DNA from 3 places in the Alteromonas sp. BZK5 genome. Region 2 is predicted to be linked to each of the others. Evidence: predicted binding sites of a transcription regulator. Region 2 holds the regulator's gene; each other region holds the start of a gene.
What was found. Region 2 encodes MetJ, which represses methionine synthesis genes. Its sites were predicted from a motif close to TAGACGTCTAGACGTCTA; they were not measured.
Positions count from the first base shown of each region.

Region 1: the regulator MetJ is predicted to act here: its motif matches at 1,664-1,681, upstream of thrA (bifunctional aspartate kinase/homoserine dehydrogenase I).
Region 3: the regulator MetJ is predicted to act here: its motif matches at 2,514-2,531, upstream of serA (phosphoglycerate dehydrogenase).

Region 1 is NZ_JACSOE010000020.1:13,288-20,779, reverse strand. It holds gene thrA (bifunctional aspartate kinase/homoserine dehydrogenase I) at 1-1,489, opposite strand, end outside; gene BIZ39_RS08035 (excinuclease ABC subunit UvrA) at 1,811-4,351, opposite strand; gene BIZ39_RS08030 (LysR substrate-binding domain-containing protein) at 4,433-5,311, opposite strand; gene BIZ39_RS08025 (S-(hydroxymethyl)glutathione dehydrogenase/class III alcohol dehydrogenase) at 5,502-6,659, shown strand; gene BIZ39_RS08020 (hypothetical protein) at 6,748-7,380, opposite strand; partial or broken gene BIZ39_RS08015 (response regulator transcription factor) at 7,477-7,492, opposite strand, start outside.
Region 2 is NZ_JACSOE010000034.1:1,345-8,836, forward strand. It holds gene BIZ39_RS11400 (cbb3-type cytochrome oxidase assembly protein) at 1-299, opposite strand, end outside; gene priA (primosomal protein N') at 431-2,620, opposite strand; gene rpmE (50S ribosomal protein L31) at 3,088-3,300, shown strand; gene BIZ39_RS11415 (hypothetical protein) at 3,507-3,824, opposite strand; gene BIZ39_RS11420 (malic enzyme-like NAD(P)-binding protein) at 4,504-5,739, shown strand; gene metJ (met regulon transcriptional regulator MetJ) at 5,903-6,235, opposite strand; gene metF (methylenetetrahydrofolate reductase) at 6,397-7,284, shown strand.
Region 3 is NZ_JACSOE010000037.1:23,299-30,790, forward strand. It holds gene BIZ39_RS12050 (YdiY family protein) at 143-901, shown strand; gene serA (phosphoglycerate dehydrogenase) at 1,028-2,257, opposite strand; gene rpiA (ribose-5-phosphate isomerase RpiA) at 2,606-3,262, opposite strand; gene BIZ39_RS12065 (5-formyltetrahydrofolate cyclo-ligase) at 3,353-4,033, opposite strand; gene BIZ39_RS22525 (ATP-binding protein) at 4,288-5,868, opposite strand; gene BIZ39_RS12075 (nucleoside hydrolase) at 5,984-6,925, opposite strand; gene BIZ39_RS12080 (ribokinase) at 6,948-7,492, opposite strand, start outside.

The DNA.
Region 1 (7,492 bases), on a different contig from region 2:
GAACATTGCGTTTTAACAACGCAGGCTGTTGTTTTTCAATTTGACCTAGCAGTTCGGTTCCCACATTGCCACACCCTACTAGGAATACGTCAATGGTATGGCGGTCAGAGAAAAAATTCTGGTGAATAACCTTTACCGCTTTCTTAGCACGCTTGCTTTCAATTACCGTTGAAATAGAGCGTTCTGAAGAGCCCTGAGCAATAGCAACGTTGTTCACCCGCGCTTGGGCAAGCGAGTTAAAGAAACGCGCTGCCAAGCCTTTGGTTTGACGCATACCGTCACCCACCAAAGTGACAATGGCTAGGTCATGACGCACTTCAATGGGGTCTAGCAATTGATTTTGAAGCTCTAGCGCGAACGCATCTTCTAGAAGCGTTAACGCTCGGCTGGCGTCTTTGCTTTGGATACAGAAACTGATTGAGTATTCTGAAGAAGACTGGGTAATAAGGCTTATTGAAATATTGGCATTCGACATCACCTCAAACACACGGCTTGCCATACCCACCATGCCTTTAAGGCCAGGGCCTGCAACGTTAAACATGGTGACATTATCAAGCTGTGAAATACCTTTAACTGACGTCCACACTTCGCTTTTTTCATTGCTGATTAGCGTACCTGGCGCAGCTGGGTTTAGTGTGTTTCTGATCAAACAAGGGATGTGGTGTTGGGCAATAGGACCGATAGTTTTCGGATGAAGTACCTTGGCACCGAAATAAGACAGCTCCATCGCTTCTTGATAGGTAAGCTTGTCTAACAGCACTGCCCCTTCAACTTGATTCGGGTCAGCGTTATAAACACCGTCTACGTCTGTCCAAATTTCACAGCAATTTGCATCTATACACGCCGCTAAAATGGCCGCTGAATAGTCAGAGCCGTTACGCCCAAGCGTGACTTTCTCGCCCGCTTCGTTAGCAGCAACAAACCCCGGCATGACAAGAAATTCACTGCCATCCGTAGGCACATCTGAAAAGCGCGCTTTACTAAGCGACACATCGGCAATGCTGTCTAGGTAATCGCCTTCGGCCAGCACATACTTAACCGGGTCGATAACGCGATTAGCGATACCTTTAGCAGATAGCATAGCGCTAAAAAGCGTCACCGAGATGTACTCACCAATACTTAGAATACCGGCAGCGACATTATCAGGTGCAACACCAAGCAGCTTAATACCTTCAAGGTGCTGTTTTAATACTGAAAGGTGACTATTAATGAATTCTACCACGCTTGCATGTGCAAACCCGTCGAGTTCTTCGTTTAGGTTGTTGGCGATGCCGGTAACCGTGTCGTTCAACTTATTGAATAACGGCTGGAAATCTTCATTCGCGGCTGCTTGTTCACATAGCAGTGAAAGCGCGTTCGTTACCCCCTTTGGGGCAGAGAGTACAACCGCAGCACCGTCGGTTTGGTGGGTTGCCGTGCTAATCTCCATAACGCGCATGTATCGCGGTGCATCGGCTAAAGAAGAACCCCCAAACTTTAAGACTTTCATATGCTGCTCCTTAAGGTTACGCATGCTAAAACGTGTGTAAAAAAAAGCCCGCTCTGTGTTAGGCGGGCTTTCGTTGTCTTTTGCTTACTTGCACTAGTCAGCGACCGCCCTTTTTAAGGTGGTAATTAACATAATGGTGGTGCGAGTAAGTAGAATCTTTTTCATACAAGCAATTTGCCGTATAGACGTCTATATGTCAACCGCAGTTTTCACTACACTGTGTTGCAAAAAATGCAACACTCTTTAATTATTATTTCTTTTTAAGGTACAAATACGAGTTCAAGCAGTTTCTTTGCTGGCTTACACAATCAAAACCTTTCTTTAAGCCAAACTCGCCTTCAAAAATGGGGCTGTTGCACTTTGCTGAACTTTGGCAACCTCTTCTGGTCTGCCTTCAGCAACTATTTTTCCTCCCTCATCACCAGCGCCTGGCCCCATATCAATAATGTGGTCGCAAGCCCCAGCCACTTGCATATTGTGCTCAACCATCACCACCGTATTCCCTGCTTCAACTAACGTGCTTAAATGCTGCATAAGTAATGCAGTGTCTGAAAGATGTAAACCTGTTGTAGGTTCATCAAGCACGTATAGGGTATTAGCATTTTGAGCACGTTTAAGTTCTGACGCTAATTTAATGCGCTGCGCCTCGCCGCCTGATAATTCAGTGGCACTTTGTCCAAGGGTTAAATAGCCAAGCCCTACGTTCATTAGCGTTTTAAGTCCCCGCGTAATAACTTGATTACCACTAAATACAGATAGTGCTTCTTCAACCGTAAGCGATAATACATCAGCGATAGAATGTTCGTTGTAACCAACTTCCAGTACGTTATCGTTAAAACGCTGACCGTTACAAACGGTACAGGGGGAATAAACACTCGGCATAAACAGTAGTTCTACCGATACCACACCCAAGCCTTCACAATGTGGGCACCGCCCTTTTACAACGTTAAACGAAAAATGGCCCGCATCGTAACCACGGGATTTTGCTTCTTCGGTTGAAGCAAATAAACTTCTGATTTGGTCAAATATGCCGGTATAGGTTGCCAAAGTTGAACGGGGTGTCCTGCCGATGGGGGACTGATCTACCACAACTATACGACTTAACTCTTCGAGTCCGCTTTCAATGCGGCCTTGCTGCGGTTCACTTTTATGTGAAAAAGTGTCTTGAGCAAGAAGCGAATTGGCGTCAGTAAGCAGTTCTTTCGTTTCTCTCGCTTCCTTCGCTCGCATCCCTTCTTTCTCAGCAGAGTTTAATCCATCTTTGACTAACTCAACTAATGCTTGGCTAATTAAACTCGACTTTCCAGAGCCGGAAACGCCAGTGACACATGTCATCACACCTAGTGGAATATCAATATCAACATGGCTGACATCATTTCTAGACACGTCTTTTAAACGCAATACCCCTGACGATTTATACTTGATACGCTGGCTTAGAGCTTTATTGTTAAAGACATAGTCTGCCGTTAAAGAGTTTTTTGTGTTTGCCAGTTCTTTAACCGGCCCACTATAGACAAGCTCACCTCCGTTCACTCCCGCTCTCGGTCCTACATCTACAACCCAGTTAGCGCCTTTAATAACGTAAGGGTTGTGCTCGACAACGAGCAGGGAATTTCCCGTTTCGGTAATATTGTGAAGCGCGCGAATAAGACCTTCTACGTCGCGAGGGTGAAGACCGGATGAAGGTTCATCCATAACAAAGACAACGCCAAATAAGTTCGATTTAAGCTGGGTCGCCAAGCGTAGTCGCTGTAGTTCGCCGACTGAGATACTTGTTGTACTTCTATCTAACGAAAGGTAATGAAGCCCAAGCGCTATTATGGGCTTCACTCTTTCAATAATGTCGCCCGTAATATTGCGTATCACCTGGCCACGCTCCGAAGTATCGCCGTTGACTGACTTTCTTAACGCCTGAAGCTTTTCGTGAACTTGCTGTAGTGGCAGCCTTGAAAACTCAATAATATCTAAGCCATCAACTTTCACTGCCAGCGCATTTTGCTTAAGCTTTTTTCCACGGCAAACCGGACATGCTTCAACAGATATAAAGGGAGCAATTCGCTGCTTCATTTTCTCTTTTTGAGATGTTTTAAAGGTGTCGAGCACATGACGTCGCGCGCTGATAAACTTGCCATTGTAGCTGGCAGGCTCGCCCTCTTGTTGTGCTTTACGAGTTTGCGCTAGGTTATAGTTTCGGTATACAGGTAACTGAGGCATTTCGTCGGTAAATAAGATCCAGTCACGCGTTTTTTGAGGCAGTTCACGCCATGGAATATCAACATCGATATCTAGCGATAATAGTACCCTTACTAGGTTTTTGCCCTGCCACGCACCAGGCCAAGCTGCCACAGCGCCCTCACGTATGGTGAGGCTGTCGTCGGGTACAAGGCGATGAGCTTGTGTGTCAAAAACTTTTCCAATACCGTCACAGTTTTCACATGCACCTTCAGGTGTATTAGGAGAAAACCCGTCTGCGTAGACAATGCTCTGCCCTTTGGGATAATCCCCGGCCCGGGAATAAAGCATTCGCAGACTATTAGATAGCGTGGTGATACTGCCAACGGAAGAACGAACTGAAGGTGCGCCGCGGCGCTGGTGTAGGCCCACAGCAGGCGGTAAGCCATCAATCGCGTCTACGTCAGGTTTCTCCACCTGCTCAATTAATCGCCTTGCATAAGGTGATATCGAATCTAAATAGCGGTGCTGAGCTTCTGCGTAAAGCGTGCCGAAAGCCAAAGAAGATTTTCCTGAGCCTGATACACCGGTAAACACCACCACTTCATTTCGCGGTATATCGATACTGATATTTTTTAAGTTGTGTACACGGGCGCCGCGTACGTGAATTTTTCCCTCATCTTTGCGCACTTCATCACCTGCATATCACGTTTATTAAAGAATATTTAGATACAAGCGCTGTATTTCGATCACTATTTTTAAACAAGCACATCAGCTGTCTGAGATGAGATGTTGAGCTAAAAAATCTACCAGTAACCTAATTTTAGGTGCAACATTTCTGTTTGAAGGAAATACAGCCCAAATAGCCTCTTGCTTGTCTTTGTACTCGGGAAACAGCTCTATTAGTTGACCTGAGGCTAGTGCTTTACGCACGTAAAACCCGGGTAGTTGTGCAATACCTAAACCAGCAATCGCAGCGCTGCATAGAGCATTCCCGCTGTTATACCGTACTCTTCCCTGCACAGGAATAGATTGAATTTTATTGTTGATAAGCAAGCGCCAATAGGGTTGTGACCCTACCAGCAGCGAGTGCTCTTTTAACTCATCAATACTTTTAGGCTGTCCTTGTTCTTTGAAATAACCCTTACTGCCGCATACGAACAAATGACGTGTAGACAGCTTTTTGGCAACCAGCGTCGAGTCTTCCAGTTTGCCAATGCGGATGGCTAGGTCGAGGCCCTGTTCGACAATATCGAGCTTTTCGTTTGAGAACGTGCATTGCACACTAATGCCCGAATACTTTTGCATGAAGGTATTGAGCAAAGGCGCGATAAAGGCTTCGCCAAACGCTACGGGAGCAGTAAGTTTAATTAGCCCTTGCGGCGATGCCTGCAGTGCGCTCACCGCTAGATGGGCATCTTCGAGCGCCTTTAACGCAGGCATTGCCTGCTGAAAATACTGCGTGCCCGCTTCAGTGAGCGATGCGCTGCGCGTTGTACGCTGTAATAATTTAACGCCTAACTGCTTTTCAATTGATGCGACTTTACGGCTTATCTGCGCCACTGACGTATCTAGCTTATTTGCAGCCCCGGTAAAATTACCAACGTCAGCTACGGCACAAAACTCGGCTATACCTTCTAGATATTTCATTATCGCCACTCGTTGGTTTAGCGTTGTTCAACACAGCGCTGGTTTATTTTAAGTACATTCTATTTGGCAAAATTTATTATTACAAATATGAAATAGTGATTTACTAAAACTATATTTATCATTAGTAATCCGTCTCCTATACTTTGGCCTATAAAACATCATCGTATATTTATGATTAAGGAGTCATCACATGACATCGTTTAAAGATTCATTGCAAGAAGGTCAAACTCATATCAAGTCAAAAGCTGCGGTGGCTTGGGGCCCGGGTGAGCCGTTAAAGATGGAAGAAGTTGACGTAGAGCTTCCTAAGAAAGGCGAGGTACTCGTACGCATCGTTGCAACTGGCGTATGTCACACTGACGCATTTACGCTGTCCGGTGATGATCCTGAAGGCGTATTCCCTTCAATATTAGGTCACGAAGGTGGCGGTATTGTTGAAATGGTGGGCGAAGGTGTGACTAGTGTAGAAGTTGGCGATCACGTTATTCCTCTTTACACCGCAGAATGTGGCGAATGTAAGTTCTGTAAATCAGGAAAAACTAACCTTTGCCAAGCGGTGCGCGAAACACAAGGTAAAGGCTTAATGCCAGATGGCACAAGCCGCTTCTCTAAAAATGGCGAGCCAATTTATCATTACATGGGCTGCTCGACGTTTTCTGAGTACACAGTACTTCCTGAAATATCGCTGGCGAAAGTAAACAAAAGTGCGCCGCTAGACGAAGTCTGCCTACTTGGTTGTGGTGTAACTACGGGTATGGGTGCTGTACTTAAAACAGCTAAAGTACAAGAAGGCGATACGGTTGCTATTTTTGGTCTAGGCGGCATCGGTCTGTCAGCCATCATTGGTGCACGTATGGCAGGCGCAGGTCGCATCATATGTATCGATATTAATGAAAGCAAGTTTGATCTAGCGAAGCAGCTTGGCGCAACTGATTTAGTTAACCCTAAAAATTTCGACAAGCCTATTCAGGAAGTAATTGTTGAAATGACCGATGGCGGCGTTGACTACTCGTTTGAATGTATCGGCAATGTAAACGTTATGCGCTCTGCGCTAGAATGCTGCCATAAAGGCTGGGGCGAATCTGTGATCATTGGTGTAGCTGGCGCAGGACAAGAAATTTCAACGCGCCCATTCCAGTTAGTGACAGGTCGTGTATGGCGCGGCTCTGCATTTGGCGGTGTTAAAGGTCGTTCAGAACTGCCAGGTATTGTAGAGCAATACCTAAATGGTGACTTTGGTCTTCAAGAGTTTATCACTCACACCATGGGTCTTGATGAAATAAACGAAGCGTTTGATTTAATGCATAAAGGTGAAAGTATCCGTTCTGTTGTGCATATGGATAAATAAGCATTAGAACCAAATCGCAGATATTTTTGCATAGAAAACAAAGGCCCGCATAAACGCGGGCCTTTTCGTAATTACCATATGTGTAAATCTATTTGACTCTCTTGCGTCTTATAAACGCAAAAGATGAAAGAGGTAGCAAAATAGCCAAGCTCGCTGGCTCACTAACTGAAACACTGGATACACTCGCTAAACTAGGCGCTTCAGTTACCACGATATCATCAACAAAATTGCCATAGGTTCCTGTATTGATGGTAGAAAAACGGATGGTTGTCAGCGCAGTTTGCGCAACAAAATCACCGTAGAATTCAGACCAAGTTTTAATGGCGTGATCGTCAAACACTTGACTGAACAAAATGTTACCCGTATCGCTGAATATGTCTAGCTGAAAACTTTCACCTTTGCCTCGTGCTGCATAAGCAAATGACACATCATAGTTAGCATCTGCTTCAGTAGAGAAGCTTTGAAAAATAAAGTATCGGCCATTATTACCATTGGCATTAAGCTCAGCATATTGGCTACCATCAAATGCATTCAACCCTTCAAAATTATCCCATAGCTCCATATTTGTGCCGCTCCACCCATCAACTGTTCCAGCAGTGAAGGCTTTCCAGCTATTACTCTCAATATCGTTGTTCTCAAAGCTACCGTTTAATATCAGGTTTGCATAAGCGGACGTGCTCACACCAAAAACTAAAGATAAAACTACTAACCACTTGCTCATGTACTTCTCCAAAATCACATGTGACCCTATTATTGTATTTTATCAAGTGGTCCAACCTGTGTATCTTATTCTTTAGCATGCTGTACAAAAGTATAACTAAATAACTCCCTGC
Region 2 (7,492 bases):
TTAATGTACTCCCATTCTTCTTCAGGAAGCTCAGGTAACGTCTCTTCTGTAGGAGCCACAGGTCGTGAAGCTTGTGTATCCACGTCGTCTTCTACATTGTCTTTTATTGACCACAAAAATGCACCAAAGCCAATCACCAATGCGAATACGCCAACAAGGCGCACAATAGGAAGTTTTCCAGAAACCGGGGCGTTAGATTGCGCATTTGATTGCGCGCTTCTGGCCGGTTTTCTACCTTTACCAGCAGGCTTCTTTTTTTGAGGAGAGCGTCCACGAGAGACATAATCGCGTTGAGCCATAGTCGGCAATATTCCTACTTGTTATCGTTGTTTGTATGCGTAAGAAAACGTCATATACCAAATCTTTATGAAGCAGCAGCTTTCCTGCACTTCAATCCTGCAGAAATTTTAACGTATTGCAACCCAACAAGCTAACTGAAATCGGTAGGATCAATATCTATCGACCACCTTACCTTCATTGCCTGTGGCAACGCCTGTAAAAATGGCAGCGCCAAACGCAGCGCATTGTGAAGCGGCGCACGCTTTTCATGGCTGCATACCAGCATAAACCGAAACCTGCCTTGCCGCTTTTCAATCAAACAAGGAAACGGGCCATTTAGCTCAATGGCATGCTGCTGGAGAAATACTTGCTTACTGTCTTGTAAAAAGCGGTAGGCCAAACTGCTGTCGGTCGCTTCTGCGCGAATGACAAACTGGCTAATAAATGGGGGAAGCCCTGCCGCTTTTCGCTCCATTAAAGCGTGTCTGGCGAAATGCCCATAGCCATTGTGCACTAAATCTTGTAGCAAAGGGTGATGGGGGTTGTGAGTTTGCAGCCACATCTCACCAGGTTTACTGGCGCGCCCTGCTCTTCCAGCAAGCTGAGTTACAAGCTGAGCGAGCTTTTCTGGTGCTCTAAAATCGGCACTAAAAAGTGCACCATCACAATCTAGCACCGCCACTAAGGTTACATGCGGAAAATGGTGACCTTTTGATAGTATTTGGGTACCTACCAGCAGCTGGTACTCTTGGCGGTTTATTGCATCTAGCGTCTGATGCAGTTTGTCTTTGCCCCGCACGGTATCGCTGTCTATTCGTACCTGCTTAACACCGGGAAATAAACTTGCAAGCCCTTGCTCGACTTGCTCGGTGCCCGTACCCGCCGTAACTAATTCATTGTGATGGCACGCTTCGCAGTTTGATGGCATTGAGCGCATGCCGCCGCAGTGATGACACTGTAAACGGTTCTGCGCTTTATGCACAGTATAAGGGCGGTCACAACGCTTACACATGACGGTTTCGCCGCAGTGATGGCAAAGCAGCGCTGGCGCATAGCCTCTGCGATTCACAAACACCAATACCTGATTTCCCGCGTTGATATGCTGGCGCATTATCGTTAGCAAGCCTTGCGAAATACCGTAGTGAATGGGTTGGTCACGCGCGTCCAACACATGCTGATGCGTGCTTTTCGCCCCTCCCGCTCGCTTAGTTAACTGCAAATGGGCATAGCGACCGCTTAGCGCATTATTAAGTGTTTCGAGTGCGGGCGTGGCGCTGCCTAATAAAAGAGGAATATTGTGCTGCTTAGCCCGCATAGCTGCCAAGTCACGGGCGTGGTAGCGAAGTCCATCTTGTTGTTTAAAAGACTCGTCGTGCTCTTCATCCACAATCAGCATGCCGGGGTTGTGCAGCGGGGTGAAAATAGCCGAGCGAGTACCGATGATTATCCCGAGTTCACCTGCTTTTGCTCGCTGCCATACATGTAACCGTTCTTTATCAGAAAGCTGAGAGTGTAAAACGCCCACTGCAATACCAAAGCGCTTTTCAAAGCGTGACACCGTTTGCGGCGTCAGCCCAATTTCTGGCACAAGTATAAGCACTTGCTTCCCTTCACGCAGCAAGGGTTCGATAGCTTGAAGATACACTTCCGTTTTACCGCTACCGGTAATCCCTTCAAGCAAACTTACAGCGAAATTGCCCTGCTGACGATTAAGTGCGGCAATGGCAACCGATTGCTCAGTATCTGGAATTGGCTTTTCAGACACCGATAACGAGGCAAGCCAACTGCCTGACTTAAATTCAGGCGCAACTTCTTCAATGCTTATCAATGACTTTTCGACAAGTGCTTTGACCGCAGGTGCGCCATACTGCTTGCGCGCTTGGGACGCTAATAAGGCACCACCGGCCAGTGCAGTAAAACAGGCTTGTTGTTTAGGCGCCCGCGATAACGTGTCTGCAGTCGTTTGCTTACCTTCTTCGGTAAGCATCAACATGTCTTGGGGTGTTGGCGCTGCTGACTCGCCTTTGCGCAATAAAACAGGCAGCATGGCGTGTAGCACTTCACCCGGCGCATGATGATAGTACTGCCACAGCCATTGGGCCATTTTCAATAACACCCCATCTATAATAGGGCTATCGTCCAGTACCGACTCAATGGCTTTTAGCTTGTTGGAGTTTTCAATGTCGCTTTCAGTTTTGTGTAGGGTTTCAACAACTACGCCCACAAGTTTGCGCGGACCGAAAGGCACAACTACTCTTACACCCGCACTTAGTGCGTTATCGTGGGTATACGTGAAAAGTTGGCGCAGTGGCACTGGCACGGCAACTTGGATAAAGGCCATTGCGAAGGTTCTACCTTATTTGACGATTGTTAAAGCGCGTAATGCGCTTACTAAGCTTCTTATGTTGAAACTAATTATACTGAGGCTTCTTGCAGACCTATACGTTACAGCAGTTTGCGCTGCTAACAGCTAGCTACACATTTTGCTATTAGCGCATGATTTTGCCACTTGAGCATCTGACCGAGCCTTGAAAGACAAATATTTAAACATACTTTACTGTTAAGCATAAAAAGAATGTTTTTTGTTTGGCCTTTTTATACGGCTACCTTTTTATACGGCTACCTTGCCTAGCTCTCTTGTTTAGCATTTGGCCAAAAACCGCTTGATCAAGGCCCTGCCATCCTTTATTATGCGCCGCTCTTTTGCGATAGGCTGTTCTTTGAACAACTTATCATTTGAATTAAGTAACGTATGGTGTGCGACTTCGGGTTGTATAGCGATACGGCCTTATTATGTGAGGTAACCCAATGAAACAAGATATCCACCCAAAATACGAAGCAATCACAGCAACTTGCTCATGTGGTAACGTAATGAACATTCGCTCTACGCTTGGTAAAGACATCAACCTAGACGTATGTTCTTCATGTCACCCATTCTACACTGGTAAGCAACGTAACGTTGACACTGGTGGTCGTGTTGATCGCTTCAAGAAGCGTTTCGGTGCATTGGGCAAAAAGTAAGCCTGATATCGAGTTCGAAAAAAAGCGCCTTTATGGCGCTTTTTTATTGCTTAAAATTCACGCTTCACACAAACAAGGTGTGCCAAACAGCGCTTTACCGCCGTTGTCCTACGTCAGGCCAGTACCTAGCCAGTTTAACAAGCCCTGCAACTCGCCTTTCTGAAAACGTTTTTAGCTTAATTTACAATATTCAGCGTAACCTGAACTCAGTGAAGGTTTTTAACATTAGATAAATGCCTGTCCCAATTGCCGCCACTCACTTTCTTACACTCTTCTTCGCTATCAAAATAAATACCAACGGGTGCTGACTTAATTGACGCCAAAGCAATATTCACTTGGTTTATGAAGTCTATATCCCAACCATTAGTTAACGCCCGCTGCTTCTCCTGCTCAGTATTAAACACGGCAATCACTTGCGGCGCTCTCCAATGCCCTACGTGAGTTAGCCAAACAAATCCATTATTGGTAGATTTTACGCTTTCGCACACATCGGTTAGCACGGTTATTAGTTTTCTTTCTGTCATATCCTCGCCTTCAGCGCGAATTTTGAGTGGGCTTTCACAGGATTTTATCAGAAATATTAGATGGAGAATTAACGAGGTATATCCCTTCGTTCCATTTTCCTGATTTGGGTTTCTGTCCAATGCATTTATGAGAACGTAGACCCCTTTGATAGCTTTGTTTTCATCCTCCACACAATAGACCTACAGAATGTTACAACAAGTAAAAATAAATAGCATGAATGGTAATTATAGCCCCATTTTACTGGTCTAATTAGTATGCCTAACCTACATTGGTATATGAGAATTCTGATCAGATATGTACACAGTGATTGGCTGTGTTAGAGTTGCGATCGGCACTTTGATAGTGAGCATTAATTCTGTGAATAATGCATTGCTTTCAAGACTTATGGCGCTTTTGGGTACATAAACCAGAGGCTTGTATCCATTAAGGTATGTGAACAAAATCAGTAAAGGTTAACGCCTAGTCTGCTTTTCCACATGCCACCTTGGGGCCTATTGATGATTGCTGTAAAACAAAGATCAACAAGCCCTAGTGCTAACAACTATTTATAATCACTTTTGTCATTACTTGGTTGTAACGCGCTTACGTTTATCTACCTATAACTATAACGACAATAAAATAGCTACAGAGCGTGAACGAAAACACCGATGAACCCTACATCTAAGGATACCTTTTTACATGTCAGATTTTAGACAACGCGCACTCGACTATCACGCCAAACCCACACCCGGAAAAATCCGCGTAGAGTTATCTAAGCCAGCAGATAGCGTCGATGACCTTGCTCTTGCCTACAGCCCAGGCGTTGCCGAGCCGGTCAGAGAAATTGCTGAAGATGCAGATAACGCCTATAAGTACACGGGTAAAGGAAACCTGGTTGCCGTTATCAGTAACGGAACCGCGATTTTAGGGTTGGGTAACCTAGGCCCACTGGCATCGAAACCTGTTATGGAAGGTAAAGCCCTTCTGTTTAAACGCTTTGCTGGCCTGGATGCCATTGACATTGAAGTGAAGCATCGTACAACCGAAGAGTTCATTAATACAGTAGCGAATATCGCTGACACATTTGGCGGCATTAACTTAGAAGACATTAAAGCGCCTGAATGCTTTGAGATTGAACAAGAGCTAATTAAGCGCTGTAAAATTCCGGTATTTCATGATGATCAGCACGGTACCGCTATTGTTACTGCAGCGGGCATGCTTAATGCTCTGGAAATTCAGGGTAAAAGCATAGAGAGCGCTAAAATTGTGTGTATGGGTGCCGGTGCAGCAGCGGTCGCTTGTATGGAACTGCTTATAAAGTGTGGTGCCCAGCGTGAGCGTATTTATATGCTAGACAGAAAAGGCGTTATCCATACTCGTCGCGAAGACTTAACTGAGCACAAAAAGCTATTTGCTAACAATACTGACAAGCGTACGCTTGAAGATGTAATGGAAGGCGCGGATATTTTTGTTGGTGTGTCAGGACCGGATGTTTTACCACCAGAAACACTGGCCTTGATGGCTGAAAACCCAATTGTATTTGCATGTTCTAACCCAGACCCTGAGATAAAGCCTGAACTTGCTCACGAAGTACGTAAAGATCTTATTATGGCTACCGGACGCTCGGACTACCCTAACCAGGTTAACAACGTACTGTGTTTCCCGTTTATTTTCCGTGGAGCACTAGATGTTCGTGCAACGGCCATTAACGATGAAATGAAAGTAGCGGCAGTAGAAGCCCTTCGTGCTATCACGAAGGAGCCTGTACCAGAAGAAGTACTAGCTGCCAGTAAGAGTACTAGTCTGACATTTGGTAAGGAGTACATTATTCCTAAACCTATGGACCCGCGTTTATGCGAGCGTATTGCTACCGCCGTATCTAAGGCTGCGATTGAATCTGGCGTTGCACGCGTGCCTGAAAGCCCAGAAGAATAAAATTCTGGCGCATAAAGCAAAAAAATGGAGGGGCTAGTGCCCAACCTTTATTTGCTAAAAGGTGCGCTTAGAGAATACAAGTACATAAAAAACGGCGCCGTGTTGTAGGTTATCAACTAGCAATAACTTACAACAAAGCGCCGTTTCTCTTTAATACCAAATATCAGTCGTCTTCCGACACATCGTTTTCGAAGCTTGGATCAATACCCATTTCTTCCATAATACGTCTTACTTCAGCCGGTACGCGATTAGGATTGTCTTTGCGCAGGTCATCATCGTTAGGCAATGGTTGACCGGTAAACGCATGCAAAAATGCTTCGCACAACAGTTCTGAATTAGTGGCGTGACGCAGATTATTGATTTGGCGGCGAGTACGCTCATCAGTAAGCGCCTTAAGCACATTAATAGGTATAGAGACAGTGACTTTCTTTACCTGTTCGCTCTTCTTGCCATGCTCTGCGTAGGGGTGAATATATTTACCGTTCCATTCTGCCATTGTACTAACTCGGTCTACTCTTTTTTATGTTATGAAGAGAAATTCTAAACAAGTTCACGAAAAGGTCAATTGAGCAGTGTAAACCTCTTGACGTCTAGACATATATTCTTTAATTTAGACGTCTAAACGTCTATAAGAATACATTTTTGAGAGAAAAAGCCATGGTTTCTTACGCACAAGGTATCGATGCATTAAACCAGTCCCTGTCGGAACTGCGTGATATTGATGTATCTTTTGAATTCTTTCCGCCTAAAACGGAAGCCATGGAACAGACCCTGTGGAAGTCAGTTGAACGTCTCGCGCCACTAAAGCCAAGCTACATGTCGGTAACCTACGGCGCGAATAGCGGTGAGCGTGACAGAACCCACGACGTTGTAAAACGCATTCAGCAGCAAACCGGTGTCGCGGCGGTTCCTCACTTGACCTGTGTTGATGCTAGCCGAGATGAACTTAAACAAATTGCTAAAGACTACTGGGATTCAGGCATTCGCCGTATTGTTGCGCTTCGTGGCGATTTACCGCCAGGAGTAGAAAAGACAGAGATGTATGCCTCTGATCTTGTTGCCTTGCTAAAAGACGTTGCCGATTTTGATATTTCTGTTGCTGCCTATCCAGAGAAGCACCCTGAAGCACCAAATGCGCAGTTTGATTTACTAAACCTTAAGCGCAAAGCAGAAGCAGGTGCCACAGAAGCGATAACCCAGTTCTTTTTCGATACGAGTGTGTACCTTCGATTTAGAGACCGTGCAGCCGCAGCGGGTGTCGACTTAGATATCGTTCCGGGTATTTTGCCGGTAACCAACTACCAAACACTGGTGAAATTTGCGGGGTTCACAAATGTTCATGTGCCGGGATGGTTGCACAAGATGTTTGACGGCCTTGATGCCGACGACCAAGCTACCCGTAATCTTATAGGCGCTAACATTGCTATGGACCAAGTTAAAGTACTCGCTAAAGAAGGGGTAAAACACTTCCATTTCTATACTTTGAACCGTAGTGAATTGAGCTACGCCATCTGCCACATGCTCGGCGTGCGTTCAGGCGCTTAATAAATAACGACAATCAGGACCGTGCTTACGTTGTTTAATGAAGTACTCCACAAAAGGCGCAGTCAATGCGCCTTTGTTGTATAAAGCCTGCATTAAACTTTGCCACCAAGGCCGCCCGCAGTTACCATCTGATATAACATGTAATGAACTATCGATGCTTTATAACAGTACGCATAGATAAAACCGCGCTGTTTACCATTTACACGGT
Region 3 (7,492 bases), on a different contig from region 2:
GTACACTGCGCACCGTTGTTTGCAGTGCTTGCCGCCTCGCGGCACTGTCTAGCAGATCTCTTTAAAAACTCGTGTTGTACCGCCTTGCAGTTCAAAAGGTATCGAGTACAACGAATGGACCGATAATCAATAGGATTGTTCAATGAAAAAGCAAGTGCTTGCATCTTTAGTTGCAATTTCTCTTTCTCCAGCCGCTTTCGCTCAAGACGATGAAGTTAAGCCTTTTACAATGGAAGGCGAACTAGGTTTTATTTCGACTTCAGGTAACACTGAAACCACGTCAATCAGTGCGGGTATACAGGCTCACCAAGAGCTTGAAAAATGGAGTAACGACTACGTTTTAAAAGGTCTGTACAAACAGGAAACTGTTCAACAAGAAAATGATGCAGGCGAGCAAGAAGATATCGAGTTTACTTCTGCACAGAAGTTCTTTGGTTCAGCCCAGGGTAACTACAAACTAGAAAATCCTGATAACCGTTTATTCGGCTTCGCTTCATATGAAGACGACCGCTTTAGTAACTTTAATTACCAATCAACTATTGCGGCGGGTTGGAACCAAAAAGTACTTGAGAACAAGCGCCACACCCTTGAATATTCAATTGGCCCTGGTTACTCATTCATCGAAACTCAGGATGGCGAAGATCTTGACAGCGTAATCGTTCGTGCGTCATCAGCTTATTCTTGGAAAATTTCAGATACGGCTAAATTTACGCAAACAGTAAGTACCGAAGTGGGTTCTGACAACACGAAATCTCGTGCTGAGTCTGCACTTACAGCTACAATCAGCGGTAACCTTTCAATGCGTCTTTCTTTCAAACTTGATCACAACACCAATGTTGACGACGACGTTGAAAAACTAGACACAGAAACTGCAGTTAGCTTAGTTTACAACTTCTTCTAAGCCTACCTTATATGCTCAGCGCACAGAAGTAGGGCTGAGCACTTCAACGCATTGAAGTAAAATCACAGGCATAAAAAAACGCTGCACATTGTGCAGCGTTTTTATTTAGTCTTAAAACAACTCTTCTTAGTGAAGAATACGTGTCTTAATTGTGCCGTCAATTTGCTGAAGCTCCGCAAGTGCTTCATAACCACGGTCTTCTTTAACATCAACTACTACATAACCAATTTCTGCGTTAGTTTGTAGGTACTGGGCTTCGATGTTGATGCCTTTTTCTGCAAACGCTTGGTTAATCTGAGTAAGAATACCTGGCTGGTTTTTGTGTACGTGAAGTAGGCGTGAACGACCAGTATGTTCTGGCAGTGACACTTCAGGGAAGTTAACGGCTGACAGCGTTGAACCGTTGTCGCTGTACTTCGCGAGTTTACCCGCCACTTCAATACCAATATTTTCTTGCGCTTCTTGCGTGCTGCCGCCCACATGCGGGGTCAGAATGACATTATCGAACGCGCGAAGCGGCGACTCGAATTCTTCAGTATTAGATTTAGGCTCAACCGGGAATACATCAATAGCAGCGCCGTTTAGTTGGCCGCTTTCCAATGCCTTCGCAAGCGCATCGATATCTACCACAGTACCGCGAGACGCGTTAATCAAAATGCTGCCTTTCTTCATTTGAGACAGTTCTTTTTCACCAATCATATCTTGAGTTTGTGGTGTTTCAGGAACGTGAAGTGAAACAACGTCAGAGGTATTAAGCAGCTTTTCAAGCGATTTTACTTGGGCAGAATTACCTAGCACAAGCTTGTCTTCGATATCGAAAAACTGAACGCGCATACCTAGGTGTTCAGCAAGAATACTCAGCTGTGTGCCTATATGACCATAACCAATGATACCAAGTGTCTTACCACGGGCTTCATATGAGCCGACTGCCGTTTTTTCCCACTCACCGCGGTGAGCCTTGGCATTTTTACTCGGCACCTGGCGAAGTAAAAGGATAATTTGGCCAAGTACAAGTTCTGCAACCGAACGAGTGTTAGAAAATGGCGCGTTAAACACGGGAATGCCGCGGCGTTGGGTGGCTTCAAGATCAACTTGGTTGGTGCCAATACAGAAACAACCGATAGCCACAAGCTTTTGTGCTGCTTCAACTACCTTCTCTGTAATTTGAGTGCGCGAGCGAATACCAACAAAGTGGGCGTCTTTAATTTTCTCAATTAACTCGTCTTCAGGAAGAGAGGTCTTGAGAAATTCAATGTTGCTATACCCATTGCTTTTTAGTGTCTCCAAAGCACTTTGGTGAACACCTTCCAACAACAAAATTCGGATCTTATCCTTCTCTAATGAAACTTTGCTCATGAACTCGCTATCTCTCACTGATGTAATTTTGGTTTGCTTGCACCGCCAATCCAAGACTCTCAGAAACCTGCCAGTATTAAACACAAAGCTGTGTGTAACCTGGGCTACAACGACATCGCTTTGCAGCTCTGAAAGCCTTGCTTGGGCGTTATTGCTACCAAGCTTTTATAATCACGTTGATTGCTTTCGTTGTTAAGGAATTGGCCTTAACTAACGTAAAAGTTGAGACGCTTAGTGAACTTCTTTTAAGGACATCTAGACGTCTAAACGGAAACTAACAGAAAACGCGTTAAGTTGAAAGTAGTATTTTGTATAGCTTTTCACCGCACTATACGTCTTACTCAGTTATCACTTAAAGGTTTCAACACCACTATCTGTAGCACTTAGCACTATGTCCGCGCCTCGTAGTGCGAAAATGCCGTTCGTTACCACGCCAGGAATGTTATTTATTTTTTGTTCTAGCTCACGAGGATTCAGAATCTCAAGGTTGTGAACATCTAAAATAACGTTGCCGTTATCGGTGACAACACCTTGTCTATATTCAGGATCGCCACCAAGCTTTACTAGCTCTCGTGCTACGAAAGAGCGAGCCATGGGAATAACTTCAACAGGAAGGGGGAACGAGCCCAACACAGGAACGCGCTTGCTTTCATCAACAATACACACAAACGTGGTCGCCGCACCGGCTACAATTTTCTCGCGAGTGAGTGCTGCGCCTCCGCCTTTAATCATATGCTTGTGTTCGGTCACTTCATCGGCACCGTCGATATAAACCGATAGATTGCTGACTTCGTTTAACTCGAATACCTCAATGCCTAAGGCTTTTAAACGCTCGGTAGAGGCTTCTGAACTTGATACTGCACCTTCAATTTTGTGTTTAATTTTACCGAGTTCTTCAATAAAGAAATTTACGGTAGAACCTGTACCCACACCGACAATGCTGTCTGCTTCAACATATTCGATGGCTGCTTTGGCTACGGCTTGTTTTTTTGCGTTCTGATCCATGGTCATTCTCCGACTTATTGTGTTCGCAAGTGTAACTTATAAGCGCACGTGAACCCACAAGTTCGTATGTTCAATTTGTTATAATGACTATCACGGTTTAGTGAATTGCAGTGTGCGCGAGGGCGTCACGATGGCATCAAGGGGGACATCCCATGGTGCAACGGGCAGAGCATCTACTTCTTGAATGTCGTGGGCAATACCCACTAACTTGGGCGCTTTACTACCCGAAAATGAATGTGAATCTGGCGCGCGTTGGGTAAAACTCAAAGTTCGGTCGTAGTAGCCGCCCCCCATACCCAGGCGATTGCCGTTTACATCAAACCCTACAAGCGGCATAAGAATAACGTCGCATTGCCTAACAGGAACGACGTTTTCACACGACAATACTGGCTCTTCAATGTTGTACTTATTCTTCACCAATTGAGAGTGCTGGGTATAAGACAAAAATAACAAATGTCCTTTACATACGGGGTGTAATACAGGTAGAGCGAATTTTTTATCATGTGAAGACTGCCAAATAGACTCGATAAAATAGGTTAAATTGACCTCGCCATCGTTAACCAAATATCCGGCTATGGTCGTGCTGTTATCAAGAAAGGGCAGTGTACGTAGTCGTGAAGCAATGCGCTTAGCGGCGTCCGTATGTTGCTGGTTAGTTAACCCTCGGCGTGCCTCGCGAAGCTTTTTTCTAAGCTGAGCGCGGGCCTGTATGTCTTCTATAGAAACGCTTGTTTGTATGGATTGCGACGGCGCAATCTGCGTTGGTTTCATTGCTAAAACTGGTGCTGAAACCGTTTCCGTTGAATTAACCTTGTTAGACGTCAACGATCTAGAAGTACCGCTTCCTGAAGATGAGGGGGACATGGTAGAGGAGTTCTCCTGTCTTACAATTGAGTTAGCTTATACTACCACGGCTGTTAAAAAGGTTTGTTGAGCCAGATAAAGATGACTCAGGTAAAATCACTTTGGTAAAACTACTTAGACAAAACTATTTAGATAAGGCTACTTAAATAAAACAAATAGAATCATTGGTCTGGATGCCCTAAATAGTGATTGAGCACACGCACCAATTCACTACTATCTATGGGTTTAGTGAGTACGTCATCAAGACCTTGTTCTCGCAAATATTCAGGCTGGGTAATGACATCGGCCGTCAATGCAACAATAGGCAAGTTTGGCTTAAACCCCTTTATTTTTACTGTTGCTTCATCGCCTTGAATACCTGGCAAATTAAGATCCATAAGAACTAAGTCGACGCGATTAGACTTGGCGTATTCAACGCCTTCCTCGCCAGTGCTTACCACAGAAAGCGACACGCCCAGTTTTTCAAACAAAGTTTGAATAACCACTTGGTTTATATAGTGGTCTTCAACTACCAATACATTTACTGAGTTATCTATGTTTACTTGGGCAACAAAGCTGCGCGGTTGTGCCTCAACGAACTGGTTTGCGCTTAGGGCGTCGGCAGGTAAGGTTACACTTATTCGGGTACCGTGATTCAATTTACTACTAACTTTAATAGACCCGTCCATGAGCTCAATAAGACGCTTCGATATATTCAAGCCTAAGCCGGTTCCACTTATCTGATGGGCGTTTTCCATTCGCTCGAAAGGTGTAAAAAGTCGCTTTTGATCGTCATCGCTCATACCAATGCCTTGATCAATGACATTAAATATTACCTTGCCGCTTTTGTATTTCAACTGCGCTTTTACAGACTTGCCGTGATTAGTGAACTTAATCGCATTCGACAGCAAATTAAGCGCAACTTGACCAAATTTGGTGTCATCGAAAAACAACGAGTCGGGCACAGCGTCATCAATACTGGTGCTAAATACGATACCGCTGTCTTCAGCGCGGATCTTAGTAAGCGAAAATAAGTGGGTGAAAAAGTCTTTGGTATTCACCGCGCGTGGCATCACACGCATTTTCCCCGCTTCTATCTGCTTTATATCTAAAACAGAATTTACTATTTCTAAAAGCCTTTCACCGCTTTGGCTTACATGAGAAAGCGGGGTGGTAAATGACGAGGGTAAATTTAACTTTTGGGCTTCGCCTTCAAGCAACTGACTAAACGTATTTATGGCATTAAGCGGTGTTCTAATTTCGTGGCTTACGTAAGAAAGAAAGTCAGACTTGAATTGACTGGTGCGCTCAAGCTCTCGGTTTTTCCGCTTTAACTCTAAATGTGCTACTACCGATTTACTTAAGGTTTGGAGCGAGGCTTTTTGTGTTTCGGTTAGCTTGCGTGGTTTGCTATCAATGGCGCACAGCGTGCCAATTGCATGACCAGACGGGGTAATCAGTGGTGCGCCGGCGTAAAACCGAATATCAGGCGCGCCAGTCACCAGCGGGTTATCGTGAAACCGGGGGTCTAACGTAGCGTTAGGTATTTCAAACACATCGCTTTGCAAAATAGCATGTGAGCAAAACGCGATGTCTCGTGATGTTTCTTCTGCGTCTAAACCTACTCTTGATTTAAACCATTGGCGGTTTGGATCAATGAGGCTGATAAGCGCAATAGGGGTTTCACAAATTTGAGAGGCAAGGGCTGTAAGGTCATCAAAGAGTTGTTCAGCTTCAGTATCAAGTACGTCGTAGCTGAGCAGTTCGGCAAGACGTTCATCTTCATTTTGAGGGGGGGGGCGCCGTTTTCATAACCGTTGAGTTTAAACCTAGCTTTAAATAAAATAGGGATTGTGTATTAACAATCCCTTAAACATATCATAGAGCGTAGGTGTCTATGAATAGTTGTTCCAGCTTTTTGTGGTCAACTTTAGTCGCTACCTTTATGGTATTTGCTTCATTCCATAGTGGACTCGGTGTTGTACCTTTAGGCGCAACCACGGTTTGCCCTCTATCTAGTGTCCCTGTTCCAACGCGCACATGACCTTCAGTCAGTTCAAATAGTTCAGGGTGGCGAAGGTGGGCAATCGGGAATGCATCGTGGAAGAAACACACGCGGTCTTCACGGTTTTGCGAGTAGAAATCCATGTAGAACTGGGCGCTTTCTTTCACAAAACCACCAAGGGTATTGTTTTTCTCTTCAAGCTTTTCAACAAAGGCTGGCGAGAACGGCGTGAAGTTTGTTACGTCCAAACCAAACATGGTCAGTTCCCAGTCTGCTGCGAAAACGATTTCTGCTGCATGTGCATCGTTCCAAATGTTCGCTTCAGCTACCGGCGTAACATTACCTGGTACAAACGCTGCACCACCCATAATGCTAACGCCTTTTACCAACTTAGGAAGTTCTGGCTCAAGACGAAGTGCAAGGGCCAAGTTACCTAGTGGGCCAATAGCAACAATGGTGATTTCACCCGGGTATTTACGCGCCATATCAACGATAAACTGCGCAGAGCTGCGTGGGTCAAGCTCGGTTTTAGGCGCTTCAGGTTTAATATGACCGAAGCCGTGCTCGCCGTGTACGAAGTGTGCGTACGTTGACTCTGGGCCAACCCATGGCATGCCAACACCTTTAGTTACAGGAATATCTTTACCTGCAATTTCGCAAAGTGTCAGTGCGTTTTGCGCTGCCATTGTTACTGGAACGTTACCGTAAACGGTCGTTAAGCCAAGTACTTCAATGTCTGGAGACTGAAAGGCGAAAAAGATCGCCATTGCATCATCAATCCCCGGATCCGTATCTAATATGATCTTATGTGCCATCAATTTATCTCAGTGCGTCTTGCTAGTTGGCGTGTTTCGCTAAGAAACGATCCACTTCTTTTTGTGTTGGAATACTCTGCGCTGCGCCCTCGCGTGTTACCGCAATGGCTGAAGCTGCACACCCGCGACGCAATGCTTGTTTAGCATCGGTGTGGTTGCTGTATGCAGACAGGAAATAACCGATAAAGGTGTCACCAGCTGCGGTGGTATCTACCGCGTCTACAGAGAATGCTTTTACTTCTACAACATCGTTTTTGCGCAGCATCATTACACCCGCTTTACCCAGTGTAATAATAACTTCGCTGTGTGACCACTGCTCTTTGAACGCTGTCACAATATCTTCAAGTTCTTCTTTACCGGTAATCGCAGCAGCTTCGGTTTCATTTACAATAAGTAAATCTACACAGTCTAACGGAAGCTGCTTAACCGACTCGCTCATAGGCGCTGGGTTAAAGGCTACTTTAAGCTGCTTTTCTTTCGCTTGGCGAAGTACTTCTTCAATGCTGCTTGTTTCATTTTGGGTTAGTACCCAATCTGAAGGACGCGTATCGTCTAACGCTTGCATTA